One region of the Heyndrickxia sp. FSL W8-0423 genome, then DNA from elsewhere that is predicted to be linked to it. Evidence: riboswitches for the same ligand, from Rfam matches in the RefSeq annotation. Region 1 holds a riboswitch; the other holds the start of a gene.
What was found. A riboswitch is a leader RNA that binds a small molecule or an ion and turns the genes downstream of it on or off. The one in region 1 is predicted to bind lysine.
Positions count from the first base shown of each region.

Region 2: another riboswitch for lysine. It lies ahead of MKY81_RS18515 (aspartate kinase); the one in region 1 lies ahead of MKY81_RS03025 (amino acid permease).

Region 1 covers NZ_JBBPBE010000001.1:612,798-621,948, forward strand. The annotation lists gene MKY81_RS03005 (3D domain-containing protein) at 118-1,266, shown strand; gene MKY81_RS03010 (AI-2E family transporter) at 1,315-2,388, opposite strand; gene MKY81_RS03015 (twin-arginine translocase TatA/TatE family subunit) at 2,530-2,697, opposite strand; partial or broken gene MKY81_RS03020 (amino acid permease) at 2,866-3,903, shown strand; lysine riboswitch at 3,993-4,184, shown strand; gene MKY81_RS03025 (amino acid permease) at 4,285-5,742, shown strand; gene MKY81_RS03030 (DUF3231 family protein) at 5,829-6,827, shown strand; gene MKY81_RS03035 (glycine--tRNA ligase) at 6,877-8,259, opposite strand; gene MKY81_RS03040 (YceI family protein) at 8,724-9,151, shown strand, end outside.
Region 2 covers NZ_JBBPBE010000001.1:3,604,320-3,613,470, reverse strand. The annotation lists gene MKY81_RS18530 (heavy metal translocating P-type ATPase) at 1-9, shown strand, start outside; gene trxA (thioredoxin) at 145-459, shown strand; gene uvrC (excinuclease ABC subunit UvrC) at 566-2,341, shown strand; lysine riboswitch at 2,426-2,609, shown strand; gene MKY81_RS18515 (aspartate kinase) at 2,732-3,964, shown strand; gene MKY81_RS18510 (YslB family protein) at 3,999-4,451, opposite strand; gene MKY81_RS18505 (succinate dehydrogenase cytochrome b558 subunit) at 4,787-5,398, shown strand; gene sdhA (succinate dehydrogenase flavoprotein subunit) at 5,454-7,205, shown strand; gene sdhB (succinate dehydrogenase iron-sulfur subunit) at 7,274-8,041, shown strand; gene MKY81_RS18490 (acyl-CoA thioesterase) at 8,171-8,623, shown strand; gene MKY81_RS18485 (helix-turn-helix domain-containing protein) at 8,823-9,047, shown strand.

The DNA of each region.
Region 1 (9,151 bases):
ATTTTTAAATAGCTTTACTTACGACAATTTTGATCCGATTAACGATTTAATAGTTTTGTAATCTTCTATACTACTTTTTATGTTATAACTATATATACAGCAGAAAGGGGTTGTATTATGCAAAAAATTAGGCGAGCTATTGTCATACTTATGATGAGCGTTATTTTTATTCCAATGACAATAAAAGCCCAAGCAGAAACAAGTCAAGAAAGCTTGCATAATGTTAAAAAACAAATGCAACAAAATAAGAAAGCCGTCCAAGAAAAGGAAAAGGAAAAAGAAGCCTTAGGCACGGAACTGACTACTTTACAGCAACAATGGCAATCATTACAATCAGAGATTACTACAAATAAAAAAGAGTTAAGTAGTTTAGAAGGTAAAATAAAGGAAACAAATGAAGAGATTGAAAAGAAAAAAGAGGAAATAGTGAAATTGGAAGATCAAGTACTGGCAAGAGAGGATGTTATTAAAAAACGACTCGTTGCTTTACAGGAAAATGATCGTACGAATATCATTATTGATACATTATTAAATTCTGAAAGTATCGGTGACTTTCTTGATCGAGTAAGCGCCGTAGCCGTTTTATTAAAGGCTGATAATCAAATATTGGAACAACAACAAGATGATCTCGATCAAATTGAAAAAGATAAAAAAGAAATTGCCAAAAAAGAAGCGGATTTAAAAAAGGATCAGGAAGCATTAGCTTCTGCTCAGATAAAACTAGAAAATAGTTTACAAGAAAAACAGGATTCTATAACAAATCTTCAATCTAAGTATGCTTCAATTGAAAAAGATATAAAACAATCTAAGAAAAATAATGAGTCGCTTCAATCACAGATAACTACTATTCAAAACACGATTAAAAAAGAGCAGGAAGCAGCTAAGAAAAGAGTAGTGAGTATTACTAAACAAACAAGTTCAAGTTCAAGTTCGAGTACACCTACTCCCCAAAGAAGAAATAATGACAAGCCCAAAAAAGGGAAAGAGCTATACGTAACAGCAACTGCTTATAGCCATGAAGATACGAAAGGAAATATTACTGCATCAGGTTATAACATTAAGGAAAATCCTAATATGAAATTAATTGCAGTCGATCCTTCAGTTATTCCTCTTGGCAAAAAAGTTTGGGTTGAAGGTTATGGTGTTGCGATCGCGGGCGATACGGGAAGTGCCATCATTGGACATAGAATTGATGTACTCAAACCCTCTAGCAAAGAAGCCAAAGCTTGGGGACGGAAAACCGTAAAAATCATTATCTTAAATTAATACTAAAAGAAAGAGCGTTTCCCTTATAGTGGGACCGCTCTTTCTTTATTATTCTTCTATTTTTCTTAAGCGAATTAATTGATAAATATGTAAAACAACAACTTTTAACACAGCGTATGTTGGAATAATCAAAATCATTCCTAATACCCCTGCAAGATTTCCCCCTACTAAAATAAGCAATATAATCGTTAGTGGATGGACATTCAACGTTTTTCCCATTACTTGCGGTGAAACGAGATTGCTTTCAATTTGTTGGGCAACAAACATTACTATAATAACGTAAACCGCCATAATCGGATTTTGGAAGAAAGCGACAATAACTGCTGGTGTTGCCGCAATAAATGGACCGAGAAACGGGATAACATTCGTCGCCATTCCAAATAATGCAAGAATCAACGCATAATCCAATCCAATAATTAAATAGCCAATTAATAAGAGAATCCCTACAACAGAGCTCACAATTAATTGTCCTTGAATATAACCGCCCAATGCCTTATCCATATCGTGTAAAACAGAACGAATTTCCTTTTCTTTCGACTTTGGAAAAAAGCGAGTCACATTCGGCACGAATTTATCACGATCACTTAACATATAGAACAAAATGAACGGAACAATGACGAGTGAGAAAAGGAAACCGAATACGTTACTTAGAACCTTTGCGACAACTGCACCCGTTGATAAAGCGTTCGTTTGTAATTTAGTCGTTACACTGGCAATAATGTCCTTTGCAAATTGAGGAATGTATTCCTGATTTTTTTGCCAATAATTTAATGCGTCCTGCGCTGCCTTTACCATATCTGGTACATTATCTATTAAACGTTTAAATTGATCTTGTAATAATGGACCGACTAATTCAACTACCGTAACAACAATCCCAATTAGCGCAACAAATATGAGCATAATCGCAAGTTTTCTTGGAACTTTCCATCCTTCTAACAGCCTCACAACTGGTCTTGCCAAATAATATAAAATCCCCGAAATGAGAAAAGGAATAAACAAAGTTTGGATAAAAATAACTAGCGGGGTAAATACAAAACTAACTTGATTTAATAGCCAAATGATAACCAGAACGATAATCATCCCAATTCCAATATTCAAAAACTTCTTTTTTATTTTAAACACCCCTATTACCTGCTTTTCTACTATAATAATCAATTTCCCTCTCATATAAAAGAAATATTTCACTATAAATAAAAAAAGCAAAAAACCACAGGTAGTTTCCCTGTGGTTAACGAATGGAGTATGAAGAAATGATCGCCGGAATTATTTCTTTTCGCTTGGATCGTCTTCCATAATTCCTCTCATACCCTTTTTAAATTCTCTTAATGTTTCACCAGCAGCTTTTCCTAGCTTTGGCAATTTAGATGGTCCGAAAATTAACAGAGCAACAACAACAATTAACAGAATTTCTCCGAATCCTAAGTTACCCATTATTTCATCTCCTAAATGTAATTAATCATTCATAATTACAATCACAATAAGTTCTAGGGCTATTTTAATCCTAAATACTTTAATTTTCAAGCAACAAAAAATGGACGTATGGTGAACATTGCTTTCTCCATGTTGTTTTGAATAGAAAAAATAGTAAAAAGCTAAGAAATTCTTTTTACAGGGATAACATTTTTAGCCTATTGGTTTGGAATTGCTCCAAAAGGAAACGAGACGGTCGTTTCACAAATTGCTGCACAAACATTTGGGCGTAATTTCCTTTATTATTTCGTCCAAGGGACAACTGCCTTAATTTTAGTTCTCGCAGCGAATACAGGATTTTCAGCATTTCCGATGTTAGCTTATAGTTTAGCAAGAGATAAATACATGCCCCGCATGTTCTCAATAAGAGGAGATCGTTTAGGTTATTCAAACGGGATCATTTTCTTAAGTATTGCTTCGATTATTCTTATTATTGCTTTTAAAGGGAAAACAGAGCATTTAATTCCTTTATATGCGGTAGGTGTATTCATTCCTTTTACACTTTCCCAAACAGGAATGATCTTGAAATGGATAAGACAAAAGCCTGAGGGATGGGTGATTAAGTTAATTACGAATTTAGTCGGTGCGCTAATTTCATTTCTCGTATTAACGATTCTTTTTGTAACAAAGTTTCATCATGTGTGGGCTGTCGTGATTTTCTTACCAATTGTTGTCTTCATCTTTCATAAAATTAAACGTCATTATGAAGCAGTTGGTGAGCAATTACGTGTATCCCAACCAATTGCCCAAGATATTGAAGGAAACGTGTTTATTGTTCCTATCGCTGGAGTCACAACTGTTGTTGAACGATCCATTAATTATGCAAAATCGTTGACAGATCAAGTAATTGCCGTTTATGTTGCTTTTGATAAAGAAGATGAGAAGAAAATGGAGAAAAAATGGGAAGAGCTAAACAATGGGGTTCGATTAGTGACATTATATTCATCCTATCGAAGCATCATCTATCCATTAAATAAGTTTTTAGAAACTGTTCAGGCTAAAGCTATTAAAAATCATTATATGGTTACAGTCCTTGTTCCTCAATTTATACCGAAAAAAAGATGGCACAATATTTTACACAATCAATCAGCATTATTAATTCGCGCGAGACTTTTATGGAGAAAAGATATTGTCGTTGCTACACTTCCGTATAAATTTAAGAAATAAGCGATTACCAAATTTCTCTATTGCAAAATCGTAAAATTATTTTATAATAGTAAATTGTATAACTTAATAATTAAAAATCCTCATCAAACCGATGGGGTAGAGGTCGCGGCTATTAAGAGTAGGACGGACGAGAAACAAAAGATTTCGATGACTCCGCTTGAAAGGAATAGCTGCCGAAGCTGATACTTCTCTTTTGGATTTATCGGCTGGGGCTGTCTCCAAATAGGAACAGAACTGTCACGTTTATTGATTCCAACTAAACGTGTTGAGCTATCTTCGGAAGGTATGATGCGGGGTGTTACAATGTCGTCAAACCTTTTTTGACGGCATTTTTATTTTCCCCACTCCTTCCAATATTTTTTAAGGGAGTGTAACAACCACATGCAAACATCAATAGAAAACAGCACACAACAGCTTAAACGCAAATTAAAATCCCGACATTTATCAATGATCTCCCTTGGCGGTACAATTGGGACCGGTCTATTTTTGGCCAGCGGCGGTGCCATTCACACAGCTGGTCCTGGTGGAGTTATTGTATCCTACTTATTAATTGGTATTATGGTTTACTTTTTAATGACTAGCCTTGCAGAGATGGCTGCCTTTATGCCTGTTTCCGGAACGTTTAGTACGTATGCTTCAAGATTTGTCGATCCATCACTTGGATTTGCTCTTGGCTGGAACTACTGGTATAACTGGGCGATCACAATTGCTGCAGAATTATCTGCTGTCACGATTATCATGAAGTTTTGGTTTCCTCATACACCATCACTTATTTGGAGCAGTATTTGTTTAGTAATTATGTTTCTATTAAATTATCTATCTGTTAAAGGTTTTGGAGAAGCCGAATTTTGGTTTTCCCTTATTAAAGTCATTACGGTCATCGTATTTATTATTACAGGATTTTTGATGATATTTGGAATTATGGGCGGCGAACCAGTTGGTTTTAAAAACTTTACGATTGGTGATGCACCATTCCATGGTGGATTTATGTCTACGCTTGGGATATTTATGGCTGCGGGATTTTCCTTCCAAGGGACTGAGCTTCTTGGCGTTGCAGCCGGAGAAAGTGACGATCCTGAAAAAAATATTCCAAAAGCCGTTCGTCAAGTATTCTGGCGTATCCTATTGTTTTATGTGTTAGCCATTTTAGTCATTGGTTTACTTATTCCGTATACAGATAAGAACTTAGCAACCGATGATGTCGCAATGAGTCCATTTACAATTATTTTTGATAAAGCGGGAATTGCCTTTGCGGCTTCTGTCATGAATGCCATTATTTTAACAGCTGTATTATCGGCCGGAAATTCAGGAATGTATGCATCGACCCGGATGCTTTGGGATTTAGCTCGTGACGGAAAAGCACCGAAGTTTTTAGCAAAATTAAATAAGAATGGTGTACCTGTGAATGCATTAATTGTCACAGCTTTAGTTGGAACGTTAGCGTTCTTAGCCTCCTTCTTCGGTGATGGAGTCGTCTATGTTTGGTTACTGAATGCTTCAGGGATGTCCGGTTTTATTGCATGGCTCGGCATTGCCATCAGCCATTATCGATTCCGAAAAGCATATGTAGCTCAAGGAAAGGACTTAAATGATTTACCTTATCGTGCTAAGTTGTTCCCATTTGGTCCTATTTTCGCCTTCGTTCTCTGCGCGTTTGTCATCCTTGGTCAAAACTATTCTGCCTTTTTAGGAGATAAAATTGATTGGACAAGTGTTTTAGTATCGTATATTGGATTACCACTATTTATTGTTGTATGGTTGAGCTACAAATTTATTAAAAAAACGAGAATCGTTCCACTTGAACAGTGTGATTTCAGTACTGAAAAATATATTAATTAAATCAGACCGTCTTTAGACGGTCTTTCTTATTTCAAGTATAAAAATAGATATGACATCAAAATATAAGAAAAAGGAGTGATGACCTAATGGCGGAAAAACATATACGATTAACTAGCGCCGAAATCGGTAGCCTTTGGTCTACCTACATGAACAGTACAATGACTCGCTGTCTTCTTATTTATTTTCTGCATCATATAAAAGACCAAGAGATGAAAGATATGCTTCAAAATACATTAGATTCCACTAATTTACGGATAAAGAGACTCAACTCTATCTTTTCTCAAGAAAAACTACCTGTTCCAAACGGGTTTACCGATAAGGATATTGACTTAACCGCTCCACCCCTTTTCTACGATCCTTTCGCTTTAAGCTTTTTATATAATTTGGCGAGAATGGATATGATTTTTTATTCGTTTGCACTTGTGAATTTATCAAGAAAAGACATGATTGCATTCTTTACTGATTCCCTCCAGGGGGCCTCTAAACTGTACGGGGATTCAACAGCTTTATTGTTGTCGAAAGGGCTTTATGACAGACCGCCGAATATTCCATACCCGACAGAAGTAAATTATATTGAAACTTCATCATACATAAGCGGGTTACTGTATAAAGACAGACCGTTAAACGTAAATGAACTAACGGAAATTTTCTACAATATTGAACGAAATTACTTTTCAATAGTGCTATGTACAGGGCTATTACAGGTAGTTAAGGATAAAGAAATTAAAAACTATATTAAAAAAGGCAAGGATATCTCATTAAAACAAATCGATTATTTTAATGAATTATTAAAGGCTGAAGATCTTCTCGGAATTGTATCGGTTAACATGGAAGTGACCGATTCTAAGATTTCCCCTTTTTCAAATAAGCTAATTATGAATTTGTTTAATGTATTAAATGCTATTGATATTACTTTAATTGGCCATGCATTATCCGGTTCATTACGAACCGATTTATCAGGAGAATATAGCAAGCTAATTGGAGAAATTTTATTATATTTGAAAAAAGGATTTAAGCTAGCGGTAGAACGAAAATGGTTGGAAGAACCTCCTTCCGTTCCTAATAGGAAAAAACTTGAAAAGTAAATTAAAAAGAGGGCTCCAAAATTTCATCAGTTGGGGCCCTTCTTTTTTATTAAAATTGAATTTTTTCTTCTAAGAAGCTTTTTAATTCCGAAATTGGCAATCGTGTTTGTTCCATTGTATCGCGATCACGAACGGTTACCATATGGTCTTCCTTCGAGTCAAAATCATAGGTGATACAGAACGGTGTACCAATTTCATCTTGACGACGATAACGTTTACCGATTGAGCCTGTCTCATCGAAATCTACCATGAATTGTTTTGCAAGATCAGCAAAAATTTCGCGCGCTTCATCAGATAGCTTTTTCGATAATGGCAAGATAGCTGCTTTGTATGGTGCAAGAGCCGGATGTAAATGCATCACTGTTCTTGATGTACCATCTTCTAATGCTTCTTCTTCGTAAGAATCGATTAAATAAGCAAGTGTCACCCGATCAGCTCCAAGTGATGGTTCAATACAATAAGGTACAAATCTTTCATTAGTCTCTTGATCTAAATAAGTGAAATCCTCACCTGAGAATTGCATATGTTGTTTTAAGTCATAATCTGTTCTAGATGCAATACCCCATAATTCTCCCCAGCCAAATGGGAATTTATATTCAAAATCAGTCGTTGCATTACTATAGTGTGATAGCTCATCTTCAGAGTGATCACGAAGACGAAGATTTTCTTCTTTTATTCCTAATGAAAGCAACCATTTCTTCGCAAACTCTTTCCAATAATCAAACCACTTTAATTCTTCGCCAGGTTTACAGAAGAATTCGAGCTCCATTTGTTCAAATTCACGTGTTCGGAATGTAAAGTTACCTGGTGTAATTTCATTACGGAAGCTTTTACCAATTTGGGCAATACCAAACGGTAGCTTTTTACGCATCGTACGTTGAACATTTTTAAAGTTTACGAAAATACCTTGTGCTGTTTCAGGACGAAGGAAAATTTCATTCGTACTTGTTTCAGTTACGCCTTGGAAAGTTTTAAACATTAAGTTAAATTGACGAATTCCAGTGAAGTCCTTGCTGCCACATTCAGGACAAGCAATGTCATATTCTTTCATTAGTTCTTCCATTTTTTCAAATGGGAGGCCGTCTACGATAATTTCTTCACCTTTTTCTTCTGCTGCGTTTTCGATTAATTTATCTGCACGGTGTCTTGCTTTACACTTTTTACAATCAATCATTGGGTCGTTGAAGTTTCCAATATGACCTGATGCTTCCCATGTTCTTGGGTTCATTAAAATAGCAGAGTCAAGACCGACATTATATGGGGATTCCTGAACAAACTTTTTCATCCAAGCCTTTTTAATATTGTTTTTCAATTCTGTTCCAAGAGGACCATAATCCCATGTGTTTGCAAGTCCTCCATATATTTCTGAACCTGGAAATACAAATCCGCGATGCTTCGCATGTGAAACGATTTGTTCCATATTTACTGACATAGTCGATTCTCTCCTTTATTATAAAAATCAAAAAGCTCCCATCCTCAGGCAATGATTGCCTGGGGACGAGAGCTGTACTCACGCGGTTCCACCCCAGTTGATGTACAAAACAAGCACATCCACTTTCAAGACACGACTCCAGATTGCCGTTTCACTAAAACATCTTATCAGGCTTACACCATCCCTGATTCGCTTTAGAAGACAATTTTTAGCTACTATAGATCCTTCAACGTCGTCTATGTTTTTTTATGATTATATTACATAAAGGAAGGGAAGAAGTCAATGGACGGTGAATTTAATTAGAGTCCCTTCACTTAACTAACTATAAAAAAGTAATTTAATTTCATTTTTATATAAAAATGAATTGACAAATACCATAGAAAAAAATATAATTAATTTAAATCATTAAGTATATTTTATATAGCAACTTACATTAAGTTATTAAATAAATGGAGGAATGAAAAATGACAATTTCTAAATGGACAGTTGATACAGCACATAGTAGTATTGATTTTTCTGTAAAACATATGATGGTATCTAAAGTGAAAGGCGCTTTCCAACAATTCAACGCAAGTGTTGAAGCCGATCCAACTGATTTAACAACAGCAACTATTGACTTCAACATCGATGTAGCAAGTATTGATACTCGCAATAGCGATCGTGATAACCATTTGCGTTCAGCAGATTTCTTTGATGTTGAAAACTATCCAACAATGACATTTAAATCAACAAACATTACAAAAACGGATGATGATGAATATAAAGTAACCGGTGATGTTACTCTTCATGGAGTTACACGTTCAGAAACATTCTCTGTTACATTTGAAGGCCTAGCTAAAGATCCGATGAGCGGTGCAGAAAAAGTAGGTTTCAGTGCAACAGGAAAACTAAA
Region 2 (9,151 bases), 3.0 Mb from region 1:
AGAATATAATCCATTTAGGAATATGCATAACAAAAAAAGTTGTGGGAAGTTTAAAATAGAAACAAATCATTAGCATATGAAAAAGAACGATGTTATACTTGCGTTAGAATTTGTAATACAGTTTTCATAGGAGGTTGTAATTCAATGGCAATTACACATGCAACTGATCAAAATTTTTCTTCAGAAACTTCTGAAGGATTAGTACTAACAGATTTTTGGGCTACATGGTGTGGACCATGTAAAATGATTGCACCAGTACTTGAAGAATTAGATAGTGAAATGGGAGATAAAGTCAAAATCGTTAAACTTGATGTTGATGAAAACCAAGAAACTGCAAGTAAATATGGTGTAATGAGTATCCCGACACTCATCTTAATGAAAGATGGCCAAGAAGTAGATAAAGTAATCGGCTACCAACCAAAAGAAGCATTAGTTGAATTAGTGAACAAGCATCTTTAATAAATATAATCCGAGTCTACACTGACTCGGATTTTTTAAACAATTTCTCCCCACCAATTCCACATTCCAAAAATAACCCATCGATATTGAAAAAGGGGTAAAAAGTATGAATGAAAGAATTAAAAATAAATTGGCAATCCTTCCAGATCAGCCAGGCTGTTATTTAATGAAAGACAGACAAGGGACAATCATCTATGTTGGGAAGGCAAAAATATTAAAAAATCGTGTTAGATCTTATTTTACTGGCTCACATGATGGGAAAACACAAAGGCTTGTTAGTGAAATTGAAGACTTTGAATATATAATTACCTCATCTAATATTGAAGCACTCATCTTAGAAATTAATTTAATTAAAAAGCACGACCCAAAATACAATGTCATGTTAAAAGATGATAAAACTTATCCTTATATTAAACTGACACATGAACGACATCCTAAATTGATAACGACAAGAAAAGTAAAACGTGATAGGGGCAAATACTTTGGACCTTACCCGAATGTTCAAGCAGCAAATGAAACAAAGAAATTATTAGATCGAATTTACCCTCTCAGAAAATGCTCAACATTGCCTGATCGCGTTTGTTTGTATTATCACTTAGGACAATGCCTTGCACCGTGTGTGAATGAAGTAAAGGAAGAAACATATAAAGAAATAGTGGATGACATTAGCCGATTTTTAAATGGTGGTTATAAAGAAATAAAACAAGAGCTTACGAAAAAGATGGAAGATGCTGCCGAAAACTTAGAATTTGAACGAGCAAAAGAATATAGAGACCAAATCATCAATATTGAAACTACAATGGAAAAACAAAAAATCACCATGAATGATTTCACAGATAGAGATGTATTTGGTTTTGCTGTTGATAAAGGGTGGATGTGTGTTCAAGTCTTTTTTATCCGTCAAGGAAAGCTAATTGAACGGGATGTTTCACTGTTTCCTTTTTATGATGAACCGGAAGAGGAATTTTTATCCTTCCTCGGACAATTTTATTTAATGCCGAATCACTTTAAACCTAAAGAAGTTTTACTACCGGAAAAAGTAGATTCAGATCTAGCAAATCAATTATTAGAAACAAAAGTGATTCAACCAAAAAGGGGACAAAAAAGAGAATTAATAAAGCTGGCCGAAAAAAATGCAGCCGTCGCTTTAAAAGAAAAATTTGCCTTAATCGAACGTGATGAAGAACGGACAATTAAAGCGGTCGAAAATCTTGGCGAAGCAATGGGTATTTATACGCCACATCGCATTGAGGCTTTTGATAATTCGAATATTCAAGGAACAAATCCAGTTTCTGCAATGGTTGTATTTGTTGATGGAAAGCCGGAAAAGAAAGAGTATCGAAAGTATAAAATAAAAACAGTTCAAGGTCCGGATGACTATGAATCGATGAGAGAAGTCGTTAGAAGAAGATATGGCAGGGCATTGCGTGAGGAGCTGCCGCTTCCCGATTTGATCATTATTGATGGTGGTAAAGGTCAAATAGAAGCGGCACGGGATATTTTAGAAAATGAACTTGGGTTAACGATCCCGCTAGCCGGATTGGCAAAGGATGAAAAACATAAAACCTCGCAACTATTGTCTGGGAATCCATTGGAGATTGTACCACTTGCAAGAAACAGTCAAGAATTCTACCTTTTACAAAGAATTCAAGATGAGGTTCATCGATTTGCAATTACATTCCACCGTCAGCTTAGAGGCAAAAATGCGTTTCAATCGATGTTAGATGACATTGCAGGAATAGGTCCGAAAAGAAAGAAACAGTTACTTCGCCATTTTGGATCAATGAAAAAAATGAAAGAGGCACCAATCGAAGAGTTTTTAGAACTTGGCATCCCACAAGCATCAGCGAAAGCATTGAAAGAAAAGCTAGATGCACAATAATTTGAAAACTGTGGAAAGTAAGGATAGTCAAGTAAATTTTAATGTGTTATAATGACTTAAAATTAAATCTAACTTTTATTTTAAAATAAGGGTAGAGGTGCGAAACTAAAGAGTAGAGGCTTGGAGAAGTATGAGATTCGATGAAAAGCTTTGAAAGGGAGTTTTGCCGAAGCAAAAACAAGGCTCATTCCTGTTTTTGCTGGTCTAAGCATTTAAGAAATGCTGGACTGTCAAGATGTGTGGTACATCTTGGAGAGCTATCTCGCATAAGGCTATTCGTAATCTGTATATTACGTCTCCTAAAGCAATGAGATAGGTATCTCATTGCTTTTTTTATGCGAAATAGGCGAGTAGCAGTAAAAACATAATTTTGAAAGAAGGCGAAAATTGTTGGCGCGAATCGTACTTAAATTTGGTGGAACCTCAGTTGGGGATGTAAATAGAATAAAAAATACAGCTAACCGAATTATTGATGAAAAAAAGAAAGGCAATCAAGTAGTTGTTGTCGTTTCGGCAATGGGAAAAACAACGGATCAACTCGTGAAGCTTTCAAAAGAAATTTCGTCCTATCCAAGTAAAAGAGAAATGGATATGCTGCTTTCAACAGGTGAACAAATTACTATTTCCCTATTATCGATGGCACTCGCTGAACTAGGTCATACGTCTATATCCTTCACAGGTTGGCAGGCGAATATCTTAACAGAAGATGTACATAGCAATGCTCGAATCATTGATATTAATCCACAAAAAATTATGAATCAATTACAAAATGATCAAATCGTTATTGTAGCGGGGTTTCAAGGTGTCACGACTGATGGCGAAATTACCACATTAGGAAGAGGAGGATCCGACACAACAGCAGTCGCATTAGCCGCAGCGCTGAAAGCTGAGAAATGTATAATTTATACGGATGTGACTGGTGTTTATACTTCTGATCCGCGATATATTCCTCATGCTCGAAAATTAGGCGCAATTTCCTATGATGAAATGTTAGAACTTGCAAATCTTGGAGCGGGGGTTTTACATGCCAGAGCTGTCGAATTCGCTAAAAATTACCAAATACCGTTAGAAGTTTGTTCGAGCTTAGTAAGAGAACCTGGAACAAACATTGAGGAGGAAGTAACAATGGAAAAAAGTTTAATTGTTCGTGGTGTAGCTTTTGAGGACAAAATTACGAGAATCACTATTTTTGGGTTAAAAAATGGATTTAAATACTTATCAACGATATTCACAAAATTAGCTAAACAAAATATTAATGTTGACATTATTATCCAAAATCAAACGGAAGGGGAAGATGCCTATCTCTCATTTTCAATAAAAAATGATGATTTACGTGATACGATTGAGATACTGGAGCAAAATCAAGAATCTTTAGGATTCGATAATTTTGAATATGAATCGGGTCTTGCAAAAGTCTCAATCATTGGTTCAGGGATGATTTCAAATCCGGGAGTTGCCGCTAAAATGTTTGACATTCTATCCATTAATAATATTGAAATAAAAATGGTTAGTACATCAGAAATTAAAGTATCTACGGTAATAGAAGAAAAATATATGATAGAAGCAACACAAGCTCTACATACCGCATTTGAGCTTGAGAAGGTTGAACTAGAGGTAAAATAAAAGAAAGAAAAGCCTAGGAAATCCTAGGCTTTTCTTAAACATCCGTATCTTTTAGATCCCATTGCACAATAATTTTAACTTTTTTATGACGTTTAACGATTTCTTCATATGCTTCTGTTCTTACTTTTTTCTGTGATTGAATTTGTTCGGCTAAAAAACCGGCTTCAAGTTTAAAACTTGATTCTGTTTTCAATTCAATTTGCCGACTAATTAATGGACTTGTTAGTTCCAATTCCATTCCTTTTTTTTCGTCTTTTGTAATTCGAAGGTTTCCCCAACCTGCTTCATCAAAAAAAGATATGATTTCATTTATCGACATAAGTGGGAATTTTCGAGCTAGTAGCTTACCTGACCAATAAAGAATATCCGGAGTTTCTTTCCCTAATATTTCGGGTAATAATATATCGCGAATTAATTCATAACCGAACGCCGGAATGGAAAGTTCATTATTTTCCGTATTTATTTCTAATTCTGCAGAAGATTTCACGTAATTCCCCTCTTTCTCTATAGTTATATTATATACAAAATTTTATTTCAGTTTAATATAAATTTTGGTAAGTTATTTGATTTAAATTTTTTCGGAAAATTTGAGACAAACTATATATTGGAGAAATTTAATGTATTATCAATGATTTACATGTTTGAAACAGCAAAAAAGCATCCCTTTTTTTGTCGAATTCGTGTATCCGTTTCCTTGACGCTTACCTAGTGCGGGAGTAAAATGGATATGTCACATAATTGTTATGAAATTGCATGGTATTCAAAATCTAATTTTGAATAATTTTGCTATGCACACGCTTTTATTATTAAGGGGGGTAAAATGTGGCCGGAAATCGTGAGTTTTTAAATCGCAGATTGCATTCATTACTAGGTGTTGTGCCAATTGGTATCTTTTTAATTGTCCACTTAGTTGTGAACCATTTTGCTACAGGCGGAGAGGAATCATTTAACAATGCCGTAGGCTTTATGGAAAGTCTTCCATTCCTCATTTTCGTTGAAATCATTGTAATTTATTTACCTTTGCTGTTTCACGCAATTTATGGACTATATATTGCATTCACAGCAAAAAACAATACGAGTAGATTAGGCTATTTTCGAAATTGGATGTTTTTATTCCAACGAATTTCTGGTGTAATTGTTTTGATTTTCCTTGCGTGGCACGTTTATGAAACTAGAATTCAAGCGGCTTTAGGAAATGCAACTCTTGATTTTAGTTTAATGGAGAATGTTTTCTCTAATCCTTGGATGATCGCATTTTACATAATTGGCCTAATTGCGACAACATTCCATTTCTCTAATGGATTATGGTCTTTCTGTGTTAGCTGGGGAATTACTCAATCACCACGTTCACAACAAATTACATCTTATGTTGTATTAGTTATATTTGTTGTATTATCAATTATCGGTATTCGTGCTATCTTCGCTTTTGTATAAGACAAAGCGAAACAATCATGTTCGTAAACATGTTTAAAGAAGGAGTGAGTCTTGAGTGAGTAAAGGAAAAATCATCGTAGTCGGTGGAGGCTTAGCCGGCTTGATGTCAACAATAAAAGTAGCAGAAGCAGGAAAACAAGTGGACTTATTTTCATTAGTACCAGTAAAACGTTCTCACTCTGTATGTGCACAAGGTGGAATTAATGGTGCGGTGAATACGAAAGGTGAAGGAGATTCACCATGGATTCATTTTGATGATACAGTTTATGGCGGAGATTTCTTAGCAAATCAACCGCCAGTTAAAGCAATGTGTGATGCTGCTCCTGGAATTATTCATTTATTTGATCGTATGGGTGTAATGTTTAACCGTACACCAGAAGGTTTACTTGATTTCCGTCGTTTCGGTGGAACGCAACATCACCGTACAGCATTTGCAGGTGCAACGACAGGACAACAATTATTATATGCACTTGATGAACAGGTTCGTCGTCATGAAGTAGCTGGACTTGTGAATAAGTTCGAAGGATGGGAATTCCTAGGTATTGTTAAGGATGATGAAGGAGTTTGCCGAGGAATTGTTGCCCAAAATCTTACTTCAATGGAAATTCAATCTTTTGAAGCGGATGCGGTTATCGTCGCTTCAGGTGGTCCTGGAATTATCTTTGGTAAATCTACTAACTCAATTATTAATACTGGTTCAGCTGCATCTATTGTTTACCAACAAGGTGCAACCTATGCTAATGGTGAATTTATTCAAATCCATCCTACAGCAATTCCTGGTGATGACAAACTGCGCTTAATGAGTGAGTCTGCACGTGGTGAAGGTGGACGGGTTTGGACATATAAAGACGGTAAACCTTGGTATTTCTTAGAGGAGAGATATCCTGCTTACGGAAACCTAGTACCTCGAGATATCGCTACACGTGAAATATTTAACGTATGTGTAGATATGAAGCTTGGAATCAATGGAGAAAACATGGTTTATCTTGATCTTTCACATAAAGATCCGCATGAGCTTGATGTAAAACTTGGTGGAATCATTGAAATTTACGAAAAGTTCGTAGGTGAAGATCCACATAAAGTACCTATGAAAATCTTCCCTGCAGTTCACTACTCAATGGGCGGTTTATGGGTTGACTATAAACAACATACGAAAATTCAAGGATTATTTGCAGCAGGTGAGTGTGATTATTCACAACATGGTGCTAACCGTTTAGGTGCAAACTCATTATTATCTGCTATTTATGGCGGTATGGTTGCAGGTCCTGAAGCAGTTAATTATATTGATGGATTAGAAAAAAGCACAGATAGCTTATCCTCTTCTATCTTTGATAAAGCTGTTAAAAAAGAAGAAGATAAATGGAATAATATCTTATCCTTAAATGGTACGGAAAATGCATATCTTCTTCATAAAGAACTTGGGGAATGGATGACTGATAATGTAACTGTTGTTCGTTACAATGATCGTCTTCAAAAAACGGATGATAAAATTCTTGAATTAATGGAACGTTACAATAATATTAACGTGAATGATACGGCAAAATGGAGTAACCAAGCGGCAACATTTACACGCCAATTAAAAAATATGCTGCATCTAGCTCGTGTAATTACGATTGGTGCATTAAATCGTAATGAAAGTCGCGGTGCTCATTACAAACCTGATTTTGCTAAACGTAATGATGAAGAATGGTTAAAAACTACTATGGCTGATTTCGATGCTTCTACTAATACTCCGAAATTTAGCTATGAGGATGTAGATGTATCCCTTATTAAGCCTCGTGAACGTGACTATACTAAGAAACATTAATACGTATTAATGTTAAAGCGATAAGCCTGTAAACGTGACTATACTATAATGAAAGAGGAGAAATAAGGATGAGTGAACAAAAAACGGTACGCTTTATTATAACTCGTCAAGATAATCCAAATTCTACTCCATATCAAGAAGAATTTGAATTACCGTATCGTCCAAATATGAACGTAATTTCATCATTGATGGAAATTCGCCGTAATCCAGTTAACGCAAAAGGCGAAAAAACGACTGCAGTCACTTGGGATATGAACTGTTTAGAAGAAGTTTGTGGCGCATGTTCTATGGTTATTAATGGGAAGCCAAGACAGTCATGTTCTGCACTAGTCGATAAATTAGAACAGCCGATTCGTCTTGAACCGATGCGTACATTCCCGGTTATCCGTGATCTCCAAGTAGATCGAAGCCGTATGTTTGACTCTTTGAAAAAGGTTAAAGCATGGATTCCGATTGATGGAACATATGATCTTGGTGAAGGACCACGTATGCCTGAGAAAAAACGTCAATGGGCATATGAACTTTCTAAATGCATGACATGTGGGGTTTGTTTAGAAGCTTGTCCGAATGTTAACAGTAAATCTAACTTCATTGGACCTGCACCACTTTCACAAGTACGTTTATTCAACAGCCATCCTACGGGTGCGATGAATAAAGATGAGCGTTTAGAAGCAATTATGGGAGATGGTGGACTTGCTAACTGTGGTAACTCACAAAACTGCGTGCAGTCTTGCCCGAAAGGTATTCCTTTAACAACGTCTATTGCTTCCCTAAATAGAGCGACGACATTCCAAATGTTTAAGAACTTCTTCGGAAGCGATCATATGGTAGACTAAATATATAAGAAAGGCCTTCAAGCTAAATGTTTGAAGGCTTTTCTTTTTAATTTTCTTTCAACTATTTTATATTCTCGGTATAATAAAAAGAGAATGAATACTCATTCATTTCAAAAGGGGGAGAATTATATGAAGAAGATTTCTTATATTGAAGATGTTCATGAATGGCAAAAGGGTTTTACTTTTTATCATCCTGTTAAAGTTCGCTTTTCCGAAACAGATATGTATGGCCATTTAAATAATACCGTTCCATTTACATATTTTGAAGAAGCACGAATCGAATTTTTAAAGCAAATAGAATTTATGCAAGACTGGTTAAAAGAAGAAAGTGAAACAATTCCGGTAGTTGCTGATTTACAATGTGATTATATTCGTCAAGTGTTTTTTGATGAAAAACTAAAAGTTTTTGTCAAAGCAAATAAAATCGGTACATCTTCTGTTGATCTTCATTATATGGCAATTAATGAGCAAAATGATGTTTGTTTTGTTGGACGGGGAGTAATGGTGCAAATTTCTAAAAAGACAGGCAAGGGGGTTGCGTGGTCAGAAGAGGAAAAAGAAAAATTAATCTCAAATGGATAAGCTGCTGAAAGTTGAAATTTGAATTAAATATAGGTAACAACCTTAAATTATATAAATAATTTGCACATTTTTGCTGTTTTCTTCACTTCCTTGCCAATACGATGTCACTCTACTTATTTCTCTCACATATGATAATTTGACAATCAAAATACCCATCCCCGCGGTTTAAAGCTGGCGAAGGCAAGGAGGGTTACAATAGTTGAAGGACAACGAATTCACACACAAACCGCTGCTTACAAAAAGAGAAAGAGAAGTGTTCGAGCTGTTAGTTCAAGATAAAACGACGAAAGAAATTGCAAGCGAATTGTTTATTAGCGAAAAAACAGTTCGAAATCATATTTCCAATGCCATGCAAAAGCTTGGAGTCAAGGGGCGTTCTCAAGCTGTGGTTGAACTTCTTCGCATGGGAGAGTTAAAGCTTTAACCGAAAAACCGGCTGCTAATTAGCAGTCGGTTTTGTCATATTATTAAAGATTGTTACTGCTATAAAACAAATCATGCTTGAATTTTTAATAAAAAAAGGTGACA